Regions from separate parts of the Pseudomonas fluorescens group sp. PF-1 genome, predicted to be linked through region 4. Evidence: predicted binding sites of a transcription regulator. Region 4 holds the regulator's gene; each other region holds the start of a gene.

Evidence for each region. Region 4 encodes FliA, which starts transcription of late flagellar genes. Its sites were predicted from a motif close to CTAAAGTTTNNNNNNNNNNNGCCGNTAA; they were not measured.
Region 1: the regulator FliA is predicted to act here: its motif matches at 911-938, upstream of ACX3YD_RS08465 (methyl-accepting chemotaxis protein).
Region 2: the regulator FliA is predicted to act here: its motif matches at 1,063-1,090, upstream of motA (flagellar motor stator protein MotA).
Region 3: the regulator FliA is predicted to act here: its motif matches at 1,011-1,038, upstream of flgM (flagellar biosynthesis anti-sigma factor FlgM).

Annotation. Positions count from the first base shown of each region.
Region 1 covers NZ_JBTMNG010000001.1:1,780,116-1,782,315, reverse strand. Annotated here, with positions in the region: gene ACX3YD_RS08470 (CPBP family glutamic-type intramembrane protease) at 74-865, shown strand; gene ACX3YD_RS08465 (methyl-accepting chemotaxis protein) at 971-2,200, shown strand, end outside.
Region 2 covers NZ_JBTMNG010000002.1:849,802-852,001, forward strand. Annotated here, with positions in the region: gene ACX3YD_RS18575 (HDOD domain-containing protein) at 1-993, opposite strand, end outside; gene motA (flagellar motor stator protein MotA) at 1,159-2,010, shown strand; gene motB (flagellar motor protein MotB) at 2,013-2,200, shown strand, end outside.
Region 3 covers NZ_JBTMNG010000001.1:1,291,788-1,293,987, forward strand. Annotated here, with positions in the region: gene ACX3YD_RS06155 (flagellar brake protein) at 1-38, opposite strand, end outside; gene ACX3YD_RS06160 (flagella synthesis protein FlgN) at 131-598, opposite strand; gene flgM (flagellar biosynthesis anti-sigma factor FlgM) at 648-974, opposite strand; gene flgA (flagellar basal body P-ring formation chaperone FlgA) at 1,155-1,916, opposite strand; gene ACX3YD_RS06175 (chemotaxis protein CheV) at 2,000-2,200, shown strand, end outside.
Region 4 covers NZ_JBTMNG010000001.1:1,501,505-1,503,704, reverse strand. Annotated here, with positions in the region: gene ACX3YD_RS07145 (chemotaxis response regulator CheY) at 1-338, opposite strand, end outside; gene fliA (RNA polymerase sigma factor FliA) at 504-1,244, opposite strand; gene fleN (flagellar synthesis regulator FleN) at 1,241-2,071, opposite strand; gene flhF (flagellar biosynthesis protein FlhF) at 2,188-2,200, opposite strand, start outside.

The sequences.
Region 1 (2,200 bases), 280 kb from region 4:
GCTGTCCCGAGCAAGCTCGCTCCTGCACCGGAGATAGGGTCACCCCACAGAACGTCAGACACAAGGACTTGCAATGCTCGCCCTGCCATGGACATTTCTGGCCCTGCTCTCCCTCGGCTACGGCATGGCCCTGGCCTATGGTCACCTCGGCTGGTTCGCCGGAATCTCCGTAGCGTTGTTGCTGATGGCCGCTTTCGCCGCTCGCCAGCAAACAATTCAGTTCGGCCGCTGCCTCGGCCACGGCCTGTTCATCTTTCTGGCCCTGGCACTGGCGCTGCACTGGCTGCCCGGTTTCTACAATGGTCGCGTTATCGCCCCCCAGCGCTTCACCGACGACGCCTTGCCGTTTTCCATGTACCTGAATCTGGACAAACCCCTGATCGGTTTCTGGCTATTGTTGGTGTGCCCATGGATTGTCGGCCAGCGGTCGTTGCGAGTGTCCCTGTATGCCACCGCGCTGGCGTTGACCTTGAGTGCGGTGCTGGCACTGGGTGGCGCGCTGTTGCTGGGCGTCATCGCTTGGGCGCCGAAATGGCCGGACCAGGCCTGGATCTGGCTGCTCAACAACTTGCTACTGGTAACACTGGTCGAAGAAGCTCTCTTTCGCGGCTATATACAGGGTGGCCTGAACCGTTGCCTGAAAAACCTGGCTTATGGCGAAAACCTCGCCCTGCTGCTCACCTCACTGCTGTTCGGCCTGGCGCATGCCGGTGCGGGCTGGCAATGGGTACTGCTGGCGAGCCTGGCCGGCGTCGGTTATGGTCTGGCCTACCGTTTTGGCGGACTGTCTGCCGCCATCGCCACCCACTTCGGTTTGAACCTGCTGCACTTCGGACTGTTCACCTATCCAATGCTCACCGGCTGACGCATGGGTCATTTTGCGACGCACCACCGATAATCGAAAATTCGTCTCAACAAATAGCCATGGGTGCCGATACAGCACTTGAAAGCCTTGCGGATAAAAAAAGCCATGCGTAACAACCAACCAATTACACAACGCGAACGGACCTTTCCGGCTCAGCAACGGTTGATTTCCACCACTGATGCCAAAGGCCTGATCACCTACTGCAACGACGACTTCGTCGACATCAGCGGGTTTTCTCAGGAAGAACTGATCCGTGCCCCGCACAACCTGGTGCGTCACCCCGACGTCCCGGCCGCGGTGTTCTCGCACATGTGGGCAACACTGAAACAAGGCTTGCCATGGATGGGTATCGTCAAGAATCGCTGCAAGAGCGGTGATCACTACTGGGTCAACGCCTATGTGACGCCGATCTTCGAAGGCAATCAGGTGATCGGTTACGAGTCGGTGCGGGTCAAGCCCACCGCGGAGCAGATCCGCCGTGCCGAAGCGCTTTACCAGCGCATCAATCAGGGCAAGTCGGCCATTCCTTCCTCCGATAAATGGTTGCCGATTCTGCAGGACTGGTTGCCGTTCATTCTGGTCAGCCAACTGAGTTTCATGATTGGCGCCACGCTGAACTCCCACTGGGGGTTTGCCCTGGCCGCCGGTCTCTCGGTGCCCCTGGGCCTGATGGGCCTGGGCTGGCAACAACGCGGGATCAAGCGCTTGTTGCGACTGGCCGAGCAGACCACGTCCGACCCGCTGATCGCGCAGATGTATACCGACAGCAGCGGTGCCCAGGCACGTCTGGAGATGTCGATCCTCAGCCAGGAAGCCCGCCTGAAAACCTGCCTGACCCGCCTGCAGGACACCGCCGAGCACCTGACCGATCAGGCGAAACAATCGGACACCCTGGCCCACAACAGTTCCTCGGGCCTGGAGCGCCAGCGCGTCGAAACCGAGCAGGTGGCCACCGCCGTCAATGAGATGGCCGCCACCACCCAGGAAGTCGCCAGCCACGTGCAACGCACCGCCGACGCTACCCAGGAAGCCAATCGCCTGACCAGTCGCGGCCGTGACATCGCCGGGGAAACCCGCGAAGCCATTCAGCGCCTGTCGGTGGTGGTCGGGGAAACCGGCCAGACCGTGACCCAACTGGCCAAGGACAGCGACGAAATCGGCGGCGTGGTCGACGTGATCAAAGGCATCGCCGACCAGACCAACCTGCTGGCACTCAACGCTGCTATCGAAGCGGCCCGCGCCGGTGAGATGGGTCGCGGTTTTGCAGTGGTGGCCGATGAAGTACGCCAATTGGCGCAACGCACCAGCGAATCCACCGGGCAGATTCACGCCCTG
Region 2 (2,200 bases), on a different contig from region 4:
ATTCATGCCCCACGGCCAGATCAACGCTTCGGCGGGGTGCCAAAGGTCAGGCATGGCGTGATGGCGCGCACTGTTGGCGGCCTGTTGGTGCAATTGCTGTTGCACGTCTTCCATCGGTACTTGCAGGTATAGGCTGGTCAGATACTGCCACCGCTGGCTGTGCGGACTGTCCCAGGCCTGGTGCGCCGACAATGCCAGACCATTGGCCAGCAACACGGTATTGGCCGGTTGATTGAGCCAGCGGCGCAGGGTCGGATCGTCATCGAGGCGGTTCTGCTGGCGCAATGGATGCTCGCTGTCGCGGGCAATGCGCAGAACCTTCACCAGTTCCCGTTGCTCGGTGAGCAGCAGACGGTAGCCCTGCTGCACCCAGATCGGCAGGCGCCAGATGTCCGCCAGGGCCTGGCCGATGTCCAGCAGGCGTACGCCAAACAATTGCTTTTCGACCTTGCGCGCCGACTCGCCTTTATGAATGACCCGCAGTTCCCAGTCCTCCAGCAATTGCGGGTGAGTCAGGGCCAGTGGCCATAGCGGCGACAGAAACAACAGGCTGCCCCAGTAGATGTCCTGCCACAGGCGCGCCAGGCGACTGGCAAAAAAACCATTGGCCTGTTGCGTGGCATGCTGGCTGATCATCTGTAATTGACGCAGGGCTTTGGGGATGTCGGTTTGCGGCAGTACGGGCATCCGGTCGAGCAGTTCTTCAGTGCGTTTGAGGCCAAGACGATTGATGGCGACCTCAAGGTTTTCCGCCGGCTCGGTCATGCTGCCATGGGTATGCCGGTTGGCTTCGCGAATCACGCTCAAAGCCAGGGGCGGGCTTTCCTGCATCAATTCGGCGATGTCGCGCAACGAGCTGCGATGGTCGCGAATGGCCAGCCAGACACGGTCATGGATGGCCTTGGGAACCGGCAGGCGCACATCATCCAGAAGCTTGACCCAGCCTTCGAGTGTGGTCGGTTTTGGCGTTGGAACGTTCGTTTCGTTAACCATGTTGGAGGCGATCATCGTCAGCGTTAACTGTGCCCGGAGTGGGTCAAATTGGCTTTTCGCCTGAACTGGCTATAGTCTGGCGCAGTTTTGCCGATAAGTAGAAGAAGAGATTTTTTAACTTCCGAATATGACCTTGAACCCGACTCAGTAAGTGCTCTCCTACCTATGGCTAAAATTATCGGCATCATCGTCGTATTCGCGAGCGTGCTCGGCGGATACGTGCTCTCCCACGGCAAAATTGCAGCCCTGATCCAGCCTTTCGAGGTGATGATCATCGGCGGCGCGGCCCTCGGCGCATTCTTGCAGGCCAACCCCGGCTACATGACGATGCACGTGCTCAAGAAGTCCCTGAGCATGTTCAGCTCGCGTTTCAGCCACGGCTTCTACCTTGAAGTCCTGGGCCTGATCTATGAAATCCTCAACAAGAGCCGCCGTGAAGGCATGATGGCGATCGAAGGTGACATCGAAGATGCCGCCGCGAGCCCGATCTTCGCCAAGTACCCGGCGGTCCTGAAGGATGAGCGCATGACGGCGTTCATCTGCGATTACCTGCGCATCATGTCTTCCGGCAACATGGCACCTCATGAGCTTGAAGGGCTGTTTGACATGGAACTCTTCAGCCTCAAGGAAGACCTGGAGCATCCATCCCACGCCGTGAACGGCATCGCCGACGCCATGCCCGGTTTCGGTATCGTCGCGGCGGTACTGGGTATCGTGGTGACCATGGCGTCCCTGGGCGAAGGTGACCAGAAGTCCATCGGCCTGCACGTGGGTGCGGCACTGGTCGGTACGTTCTTCGGTATTCTCGCCGCCTACGGCTTCTTCGGTCCGCTGGCCACTTCCCTGGCCCACGATTCCAAGGAAGAACTGAACGTCTACGAAGCCATCAAGGCCTCGCTGGTCGCCTCGGCTTCCGGCATGCCGCCATCGCTGGCCGTGGAGTTCGGACGCAAGGTTCTGTACCCGGCGCACCGTCCTAGCTTCGCCGAGCTGGAACAAGCGGTTCGCGGTCGTTAAGCATGGAGAACAATCAGCCGATAATCATCAAGCGCGTCAAGCGCTACGCCGGTGGGCATCACGGGGGCGCCTGGAAAATCGCCTTCGCCGACTTCGCCACGGCGATGATGGCGTTCTTCCTGGTGTTGTGGCTGTTGTCCACGGCGACGCCGGAGCAGAAGATCGCTATCGCCGGTTACTTCAAGGACCC
Region 3 (2,200 bases), 210 kb from region 4:
GGCTGCGGAGCATCATCCGCATTTAAGGCATTGGACACGGTTAATCAATCTCCAGACAAATTTTGACTACGGCTAGCGGGCATTTTGCCAGCATGTTTCGCGTCTTGATAGAGCGTGCTCATCGACAAGCTTAAGCCTGACTGAGCGGGCGCGGTTTCACAAGCTTGGAGAATGATCCGCTGGCATCGTAGAGCGCGGGAGGTTCGCCGCCGGTAAGAATTTTCAGCTGGGTAGCCGTAGCGGCCTGCTGTATCAGGATCGACTGTCCGTTGCTGGCATTGGTCGTGTGGCACTGGGCCAGGAGGTTGGTCAGCACATCGCTTTGCGCCAGCAATGCTTCGCCAACGCTTGACTGGCTGGCCAATTGTTCCAGGCCGCTGCGGTTGGCAGGCAGGTTGAGGCTGGCGAGGATCTCGCTGCGCTTGCGGCCATGCTGTTCGAGCAAGATGATCAATGCCTGTTTCTGCGCCAGAACGTTTTCGAGCAGAGGCATGTCGCGACCATGCAAGGCGAGGGACTCGGTCTGCAGTAACTCCAGCAATTGTTGCGCTGGAGCAAAATCGTCGATGATCAGTTGCAGTAAATTAGTGTCTTGCATGGCTGGCCTTGGGTTTTAAGCGTCCAAAAGCCTGGCGCAGGCCTTGGGCCTAGCGCTGGGCTTCGAAGTTGAGCAGTTTGCTGGCTATACGGTTGCTGTCGACTTTGTAGCTGCCATCGGCAATCGCTGCTTTCAACGCAGCCACGCGGGCGTTGTCGACGACAGGTTGATCGCGCAGCGTATCAGTGACCTTTTGCAACTGTTGAGCCTCATTGCTGAGATGTACCGATTCCCCGCTTTTGACGGTACTGGCCTGTTCGGCCGGGGTATTCAGCGACGCGGATTTATCGGCCTCGGCCGCTGCCTTGCTTGCGCTGGTACGTGTACTGCCCGTAAGTGACGAGGAACTGTTCAAACGGCTGAAATCGATGACCATGATAAAAAACCTCTGGGAATTTGGACGCTTGCCATGGTTTCGGCCATTCCCTGAAAAACTTTAGGCCCGTTTATCAATGAGCTTGCGCGCGTCAGTGCCCGCCCTGAATGGGGAACAGTTTAGGGAACAGCCTTGGTTAGCGCCATCCTCTTGAGCCGCGAGCGCCAGGAATAGAGAACCCTACATGGACACTTCCACCTGACCTGGCGCGGTGACCTGCGCCTTGATGACTCGCTGGGAGTTGAGGTTCTTGACCCGGATCTGTTCGTTCAGGCCACCGCTGGCCAGTGCCTCGCCAGGCATTCTCACACTGAGCGTACCGCTGCGCGCGGTAATCACCACCTGATCGCCCTTGCGAATGACTTCGGCCTGCTCGATGTGCACCAGGGTAATGACCTGGTCAGTGACCGTTGGTCGGGTCAGTCTTTGTCCGATCGCCTGATCCACCGATGTCAGATAGCCCTGGCTGATCAGGCTGATGTCACGCTCTCGCAAGGTGACGTCGCCAGGCTCGACAATGCCGGCACGGCGCAGCGGTCGAGTGGTGGTCACGACGTCGCGAAACAGGCGTACTTGAGCGGGTACGAACACCGTCCAGGGCGAAGCGCCTTCGCAGCGAACCTTGACCGTTACCCGCCCCAACGGCTTGGCCGGACTCTCCAGCGAGGCTGTCAATTCCTTGTCGCACATTGGCATGCGCAATCGGGGATCAAGCTGATTGACCTGGATTTCGTAGCGACCTTCCGTTTGACTGGTGGCCAGATAGTCTTCTACGGTGAACTCAAGAAAGCCCTGAGTGACGCCGATAAGCATGTCAGGCAAGGTAACCGCGTCAGCAAGGGCAGGGCTGCCAGCGTTGAACAGGCATACGGCCGCCAACACGCCGAGCAATTTGCGGTAGGGTGTGGTCAGGCGTCGAAAAAATGTCGGTTCTGTGTTCATAGAGAGATAAAAAGCAAGCGCCGTGCCGTTTAGAGATGAATGTGCGTCGCAACAACACTTAGCGTTGGTGTAGGAGTCTGGGCATGGCTGGTGTAATGGATTCGGTAAACCAGCGCACGCAACTGGTGGGGCAGAATCGCCTTGAGCTGTTGTTGTTCCGTCTTGACGGCCAGCAGCTGTATGGGATCAACGTATTCAAGGTTCGGGAGGTGCTGCAATGCCCCCAATTGACGCTGATGCCCAAGTCCAGTCCTGTCGTGTGCGGCGTGGCGAATATTCGGGGG
Region 4 (2,200 bases):
TCTTTCAACGCCTGGGCCGTGAAGGGTTTGACCACATAGCCGTTAACGCCCGCCTGGGCCGCTTCGATGATCTGCTCGCGCTTGGCTTCAGCGGTCACCATCAACACGGGCAGATGCTTGAGTTTTTCATCGGCACGCACGTGGCGCAGCAGATCAATACCGGTCATGCCAGGCATGTTCCAGTCCGTCACCAGAAAGTCGATGCTCCCGCTGTTGAGAACCGGAATGGCAGTAGTGCCATCGTCGGCCTCGACCGTGTTGGTGAACCCAAGGTCACGCAACAGGTTTTTTATGATCCGCCGCATCGTTGAGAAGTCATCAACGATGAGGATTTTCATGTTCTTGTCCAATTCGACCTCCAAGCAGACTAAAACGCGCCCAGCACCTGGACGCGCCATTTCAATCAATCTGGCAAAGCACTCAATGACAGTCTGGAGTACAACGGATCGAGACCGGCGCGGTTAATACCCCACCAGTCACGTCGCAGTGCCCCCACACTGCCTTCAGCGCGCTCGCCACTCTCCCAAACGCCCCCGCAAGCGGGCCGCGCACTGGCTGTGTAACTGGCTGACCCGAGATTCGCTAACCCCCAGGACCTCACCGATTTCCTTGAGATTCAACTCTTCGTCGTAGTACAGCGCCAACACCAGTCGCTCGCGCTCCGGCAAATTGGCAATCGCATCCGCCAGCGCCGCCTGGAAGCGTTCATCTTCCAGATCGCGTGACGGCTCGAGATGAGCACTCGCGCCATCCTCGTGCAGCCCTTCGTGTTCGCCGTCCTGCAACAGATCGTCGAAGCTGAACAACCGGCTGCCCAGGGTGTCGTTCAAAATCCCGTAATAATCATCGAGACTCAATTGGAGTTCGGCCGCAACTTCGTGATCTTTAGCGTCACGGCCGGTTTTAGCTTCAATCGAGCGAATTGCGTCGCTGACCATGCGCGTGTTGCGGTGAACCGAACGAGGCGCCCAGTCCCCCTTGCGCACTTCATCGAGCATGGCGCCGCGGATTCGTATGCCCGCGTACGTTTCGAAACTCGCGCCTTTGCTGGCGTCGTATTTGGCCGACACTTCCAGCAGGCCGATCATCCCGGCCTGGATCAGGTCTTCGACCTGGACACTGGCCGGCAGACGCGCCAGCAAATGGTAGGCAATGCGTTTAACCAGTGGCGCGTAACGCTCGATCAACTCGTACTGCGCGTCACGTGCCGACTTCTTGTAAAGGTTGTAACCGCTGGCGGTCATAGCACGGGTCCTGCCGTTTGTTGCACGAGGCGCTCAACGAAAAACTCCAGGTGTCCACGCGGGTTGGCAGGCAGCGGCCAGGTGTCGACTTTCTGGGCGATAGCCTTGAACGCCAGCGAGCACTTGGAGCGCGGGAACGCTTCGTAGACGGCACGTTGCTTCTGTACCGCCTTGCGTACGCTTTCGTCGTAAGGCACGGCACCGACATATTGCAGGGCGACGTCAAGAAAGCGATCCGTGACCTTGGTCAGTTTGGCGAACAGATTGCGGCCTTCCTGCGGGCTCTGCGCCATGTTGGCCAGGACCCGGAAACGGTTCATGCCGTAATCGCGGTTGAGCAATTTGATCAAGGCATAGGCGTCGGTGATCGAAGTCGGCTCATCGCAGACCACCAGCAAGACTTCCTGCGCCGCGCGGACAAAACTGACTACCGAGTCACCAATGCCCGCAGCGGTGTCGATCACCAGTACGTCGAGGTTGTCGCCGATGTCGCTGAAGGCCTGGATCAGGCCGGCGTGTTGTGCCGGACTCAGATGAACCATGCTCTGGGTGCCGGACGCGGCCGGCACGATGCGGATGCCGCCCGGCCCCTGCAACAAGACGTCACGCAGCTCGCAGCGGCCTTCGATTACGTCGGCCAGGGTACGTTTGGGTGTCAGGCCCAGGAGAGCGTCGACGTTCGCCAGCCCCAGGTCGGCGTCCAGCAGCATGACGCGACGGCCAAGCTCAGCTAAAGCCAGGGACAAGTTCACTGACACGTTAGTCTTCCCGACGCCACCTTTGCCGCCGGTCACCGCGATCACCTGTACGGGATGCATGCTGCCCATGTTATTTCTTTACCTTGTCTTGCATAGACGGAGGCCACATTACTGGCTGCGCGTTCTCAACCGGAACAATGCATGGCAGACCATCGATGTAGGTACAAAAACTATTCATTTTTACCTCAGCCAACCTGT